Regions from separate parts of the Vibrio gazogenes genome, predicted to be linked through region 1. Evidence: predicted binding sites of a transcription regulator. Region 1 holds the regulator's gene; the other holds the start of a gene.

Region 1 (3,429 bases):
GGCTTCCCGCAAATTCAAAGCTGAGCATCGAACCAAATCCGCTTTGTTGCTTCTTCGCAATGTCGTGACCGGGATGGGTCGGTAAACTCGGATGATAAATGGTTCCAATCAGCGCTTGAGACTGCAAGTAAGCGAGAATTTTCAGTGAATTTTCTTCATGACTACGCATTCTTGCGCCCAAGGTGCGTAACCCTCTAAGTGTCATATAACTATCGAATGGGGTACCGGAGGCGCCGATACAGTTTGCCCACCAGGAAAGCTGTTCCGCGTGTGCTTCAGTTTTACTGATGATCACGCCGCCAATCACATCTGAGTGGCCATTGATATACTTTGTCGTCGAATGGATCACAAAGTCAGCACCCAGCGACAAAGGTTGTTGGTAGACTGGGGTCAGGAAGGTATTATCAACAGCGACTAAAGCGCCGATTTGTTTTGCCTGCTGACAGATTTTTTTGATATCAACGATCCGAACGAGCGGGTTGGATGGTGTTTCCAGCAAAATAAGTTTCGGTTTCTGGGCGAGAGCTTCCGTGAGCGCTGCATCGTCGCATTGATCAACGAATAACACCCGGAAGTCACCTTTATTGGCGCGGGAATTGAATAAACGATACGTGCCGCCATAACAGTCATTCGGTGCGACGATGAGATCATCGGGGCCGATGAAGGCAGAAACCCATAGATTAAGCGCTGATGTACCACAGTTGGTAATCACGGCGCCCTGTCCACCTTCCAGTTCGTAAAGTGCTTGTTCCAGCAGTCCGCGGTTCGGATTACCGGAACGGGTATAATCGTACTGAGGGACTTCACCGAATGCCGGAAATCCATAATTCGTTGAGAGATAAATCGGTGGAACGACTGCATGATATTGCGTGTCTGACTCAATACCCGTTCGAACGGCGATGGTTGCAGGTTTATGAGTGCTCATATGTAATTCCTTCCTACTTGATGGCAGATGTCGTTCATAACTGTCGATCTCAATCGACACGGATTGGACATGGCTGCTCACTTTACTGATTTTCTAATGGGACGTCAATACTTCTAGACGTCTATATGTCTTTGCTTATAGCAGTAAATAAAGCTAAAATTAACACCTACTTTTTTTGATAATAATGACGAATTCCGGCAATGAGGGGAAGCAATGGCTGATTGGAATGGTGAATACATAAGTCCTTATGCTGAACATGGTAAGAAAAACGAGCAGGTCAAGAAAATTACGGTTTCTATCCCATTGAAAGTTCTCAAAGTATTGACTGATGAGCGGACAAGACGCCAGATCAATAACTTACGTCATGCCACAAATAGTGAGCTTTTGTGTGAGGCGTTTTTACATGCATATACTGGTCAGCCTTTGCCGACGGATGAAGATCTGCGTAAAGATCGCCCGGATGATATTCCCACAGAAGCAAAAGCAATCATGACCGAAATGGGCATTGAATTTGAATCTTATGATGACTAATTCACAGGAGTCTGGCTTCTCAGGCAGATAACGTATTTTTTGTCATGTTGGCTGATTTGGACGCATTGCTTTAACCTCAGAGAATATGAAATCAATTTCTTCAACAAGGGAAACAATACAGCAAGTTGGTTGTTTCCTTTGCAGATAAGGGACGTTTGATATGATCTATGTTCACTACCTTGAACAGTCTCGGGCATTACGTGTGGTCTGGTTGTTGGAAGCGCTCGAACTCGAATATGAAGTCGTTCATTATAGCCGAAATCCAAAGACTTGGGGGGCTCCGGAGTCTTTGAAAGCGGTTCATCCGTTAGGCAAGTCTCCGATGATTGTTGATGGTGAACAAACCATTGCCGAGTCAGGTGCTATTATCGAGTATCTAATCGATACCTATGACCATCAACGTCGTTTCCGGCCTGAATCAGGGCAGGCTTTACTGGATTATCGCTATTGGTTACATGCCGCTGAAGGTTCTTTCATGATGTGGCTGGTTATGCGGCTGATCTTTATCAAATCGAGAGAAAAACTCCCATTCTTGTTGCGTCCATTGATTGGTTCTTTTCTCAACAAGATGGATCAGATAGTGATTGAGCCTCGTGTGTCTACTTTCTTGCGTTATATTGATGATACGCTTGCGCAACGTTCATGGTTTGCCGGAGAGCAGCTCAGTGGTGCAGATTTTCAGATGCATCTGGTCTTACAGCTTGCCGATATGCGGGCGGATTTGTCTGCCTATCCCAATATTCAACGCTATCATAAACAGGTTGTTCAACTGGCGAGCTATCAGCAAGCATTGCAAAAGATCCCAGCTTGAATCAAGCGATTAAAAACAAGTCATAAAAAGAGGATACACGCCGTGTATCCTCTTTTTTTTGTATCCGTGATGTTCTACCAGTGTGTTGGATTAATCTTGCATGTAGCCTTCGGGCATTGAAATCCGAGCAACACCTGAATCAACGGCGGCTTGCGCAACGGCTCTGGCGACTCGTGGCAACAGACGTGGATCCATCGGTTTGGGGATAATGTACTCGGGGCCGAATGAAAGGCTATCGATATCGGCCGCAGCCAGAACTTCTGCCGGTACGTCTTCTTTGGCAAGTTGGCGAATCGCTTCAACCGCTGCAATTTTCATTTCATCGTTGATTTCGCTGGCTCGAATATCCAGCGCACCACGGAAGATGAACGGGAAGCAGAGAACATTGTTGACCTGATTTGGGTAGTCGGAACGACCCGTGCCCATGATCAAATCATTGCGGACTTGGTAAGCCAGTTCCGGTTTGATTTCTGGATCTGGGTTTGAGCAAGCAAATACAACCGGTTTTTCTGCCATTAGGGCTAATGCTTCCGGTGGCAGGAGGTTCGGGCCGGAAACGCCAAGGAATAGATCAGCGTCTTGAATGACGTCTTCCAAGGTTCTCTTATCTGTATTATTGGCAAATAACTGTTTGTATTCATTCAGATCGTTACGGCGAGTGTGAATCACGCCTTTACGGTCCAGCATGTAGATCTTCTCACGCATTGCACCACATTTGATCAGCAGCTCCATACAAGCAGTGGCTGCTGCACCAGCGCCGAGACAAACGATCGTACACTCCTTCAGGTCCTTTCCCTGTAGCTCAATTGCATTGAGCATGCCTGCGGCAGTAACGATTGCAGTACCGTGCTGATCATCATGAAATACGGGGACATCACAACGTTCGATGAGGCGCCGTTCGATTTCAAAGCAATCCGGTGCTTTGATATCTTCCAGATTAATGCCTCCAAAAGTATCCGCGATATTCGCAACCGTCTCGACGAACTCATCAATGGTACGGTGTTTCACTTGAATATCGAACGAGTCCAGACCGGCGAATCGTTTGAAAAGTAACGCTTTTCCTTCCATCACTGGTTTGGATGCCATCGGCCCTAGATTGCCTAACCCAAGGATAGCTGTCCCGTTAGAGATGACTGCGACGGTGTTTCCTTTCGCTGTATAC
Region 2 (3,429 bases), 1.7 Mb from region 1:
ATCCAACGTTCAAAACGACCTAAGCGACCAAGAAAGCGAAGGTAATTCGTTACTTGTGCCTGAATAATATGTAGAGTCCGCTATGCTGAAAGGAGCATAATAATGGATATTCAGGTTTTTTTTTACGCGCCATGTAAACCTGATTGGTTATGCCGCCCGGCTCTGATCGTGATTGGGATTATGCTTGCGGTTGGACTGATTTTATTCATTCGGCTGATCATCCGAGAATATTTGCGGATTCACCGCACACAATATGTTTTAAAACGCAGACGCCTCCATTACAAACAACGACATAAGTTGAAACCCTATCATCCCATGCGTTGGCCGAGAACACCTCGTGATTAGCGATGGCGATTCATCTCCTGCTCTAATTGATGCTGAAATGCCAGCGATTGTTTTGTTGTTCCGAAATCTTGAATAAACGTAGCAAGACGAGTTCTGGCAACAGTAAATTGCCGGGCCTTGATTGCCATCTGGATGAGGTAGAACTGAGACTGGAATCGTTTGGGATCATGATTCAGTGCCTGTAAAAAATATTGATTTGCTTGTGATGCATTTCCGGATTTAAGTGAGCAGAGTGCGGCATTCTCATAGCTGGCGGCAATCTGAGGATAGTTTGCTCTCGAGTAAACTTGAGCGAAATAGTGTTGGGCCCGTTTGATCTCCCCCTGTTTACACAAAAATGTCCCATAGTTGTTGTATACATCCGGATGGTTCGGGTGCTCATTCAGTGCCAGTACATATTGTTGTTTGGCTCTATCGGTTTCACCTACCGTTTCATAGTAATAGGCTTGTGCGAGTTGTAATCGAATATAATGAGGTGCGATTTTGGCAGCCTGTATCAGATTGAACCGCGCTTTTTGAGGTTCATGACGTTGAAGGTAAGCAATACTTAGCGTAATTCTGGCATCTGCAATCCGGTCATGCTCAGAAGATGAGGGGATCGTATGGCTGCAACCTGAAATGACAAACCAGCACCCTAGAATGAATCGACGTGTCATATGGCCTCCGCTCAATCACGCTCTTATTTATCCGACGGATGATATAGCGATTCAGCAGCGATGAAATATGGCAGTGAATATCTTGCGACGCAGATAAAAAAAGAGCGGCCTCAACCGGCCGCTCTTGGATGAAATGGCGTTGTTTTAATCGTCGTTGGTGAACTTATCTTCACTGAAATGTTCCAGATCATAAGGCGTTTGCTGGTAAACACAGTAGTTAAGCCAGTTTGAAAACAGCAAATGTCCGTGACTTCGCCAACTGGCGATGGGTGGATTGTCGGGGTTATCATTCTGGTAATAGTTAACCGGAATGGTTGGCTCCAAGCCTTCGCCTAGATCCCGGACGTACTCACCGTGTAGTGTGAAGGCATCATATTCAGGATGACCGGTCACAAACACATGACGTTTATCCGGGCTGGTTGCCAGATACACCCCTGCATCTTCTGAAGCCGCAAGGATATCGAGACTGGTATTTTCTCGAATGTAATCGACAGGAAAATCTGCATATCTGGAATGCGGGGCAAGAAAAGAGTCATCAAATCCACGAATCAGGGGATGAAAATCTTTCTGTAAGGAGTGGGTATAGACTCCGGAGAGCTTTTCCTTACGTGTTAGTTTTGGCAATCCATAGAGAATATTGAGTCCTGCCTGAACAGCCCAACAGACATATAAAGTTGAAGTCACATGATCTTTCGCCCACTGGATGATGGATTCCAGATGCTGCCAGTAGACGACATCCTCAAAAGCTACCAATCCCAGCGGTGCACCCGTCACAATTAATCCGTCGAAGTAACGGTCTTTCACCATCTCAAATTGCCGATAAAACATATCTAAATGTTCTTCGGGCGTATTGCGGCTCGGACGATTATCAATTCGCAAAAGTTCAACATCTACCTGCAGGGGGCTATTGGAGAGCAAGCGTAAAAATTGAGTTTCGGTCTCAATTTTTTTAGGCATCAGGTTTAGTATCAGTACTTTGAGGGGTCTGATTTCTTGAGTAGAAGCTCGAGATTCATGCATGACGAAAATGTTCTCATGCAGAAGAACATCAGTTGCAGGAAGTTGATCAGGAATCTTTATCGGCACAGTATCATTCTCACAATAAATCTATCTGGACGTCTATACATCTAAACTTAACCGAATCGATCACATATGTCGAGAAAAAATCAAGTCTACATGTGAGCTGATATTTGATTGTTATTAGGGGCTGCCAATTTCATACTGAACGATGGAAAAAGTAAAATCGTAGAGACAAATATGACGAAAATCACCACAGATAAACGCTCACACTGAATGATTAGCCTATCTGTGGTAACAAGAGATGAGATGACAGAATCGTAGTCAGATTTATTTATGAAAACTTGGGCAGAAGAAATCTGCGCGCCATGTAAGCTTATGTTTGCCTTTCATCGACAATAGGACGTCTTTGCCTTTCATTTGAGGAAATGCAAGCAAAGGCGGTAAATCATCGACATCATCGACTACGGCTTTATAAGCCCGGATACAAGTAAAAGTTGAATCTAAATTGTCTACCAGCATCTCATGGGATAAACAAATACCTAGCTCATCACGTCTCATTATATGTTCCTTCTATTATTACTCTTCCAATCTTTTCTCGGTGTATCACATACTTTTTGGATGATATTTATAATATATGCAATAGTTCCAACACTTCGTATAAAAAGTATACAATCTATATGGTGAGACCGAGGACATAAATCATCATTTCCTTGTGATCTTTGCCAAAATTTATAATGAAATTTCTAAAGTTGTTTTCGTAATAACAGTCTCTTGCATCTGTGGTGTGCTTCAGTCAATTTGTCCATAATACTGACGCTGACTTAGCTGATGAATTTATTGTTATTTTTACAAAACCCTGACAATATGAATGCGGAACATCTATGTGATCGGCATTGCTCTGATGAAAAAAACTTTTTGTTTGAGATGAAACAATCAGATACTGGTCATATTCTTTCGTTTATTCATCAATAAAATAGCGATAGTCGGGTAGATAAGATCTACAATAACAATGCTAAAATTGCTGTTTTTTTACAGCCCGGGTCAATCCAGAATAGAAGTAGAGCGGTATGAGTAATCCAACTAGTACAATCTTGACAGAAAGCGGCACCAATGAGCTTGAAATTATCGAGTTTCATATAGAGAAACGTCTACCGAATGGTGGCACTAAAACTTGTTACTATGGTATTAACGTTGCAAAAGTCCGGGAAGTCATTCAAGTTCCGGATACTACAGATTATCCGAATGCTCAGCCTCATATGATCGGGGTATTTTCTTCTCGGGATATATTAACCCCGTTGGTTGATCTGGCCGGTTGGCTTGGTATCCCGAAGTCACCGGATGTTGAGAGCAAGTTTGTTATCGTGACGGATTTTAACCGGATGACGAATGGCTTCTTAATCGACAGTGT

Evidence for each region. Region 1 encodes MetJ, which represses methionine synthesis genes. Its sites were predicted from a motif close to TTAGACNTNTANANGTCTAA; they were not measured.
Region 2: the regulator MetJ is predicted to act here: its motif matches at 2,113-2,132, upstream of metA (homoserine O-acetyltransferase MetA).

What each region holds. Positions count from the first base shown of each region.
Region 1 is NZ_CP092587.1:242,532-245,960, forward strand. It holds gene MKS89_RS01055 (O-succinylhomoserine (thiol)-lyase) at 1-925, opposite strand, end outside; gene metJ (met regulon transcriptional regulator MetJ) at 1,139-1,456, shown strand; gene MKS89_RS01065 (glutathione S-transferase) at 1,617-2,267, shown strand; gene MKS89_RS01070 (malic enzyme-like NAD(P)-binding protein) at 2,358-3,429, opposite strand, start outside.
Region 2 is NZ_CP092587.1:2,022,894-2,026,322, reverse strand. It holds gene MKS89_RS08995 (hypothetical protein) at 103-345, shown strand; gene pilW (type IV pilus biogenesis/stability protein PilW) at 342-1,001, opposite strand; gene metA (homoserine O-acetyltransferase MetA) at 1,146-2,087, opposite strand; gene MKS89_RS08980 (hypothetical protein) at 2,349-2,579, opposite strand; gene MKS89_RS08975 (chemotaxis protein) at 3,089-3,429, shown strand, end outside.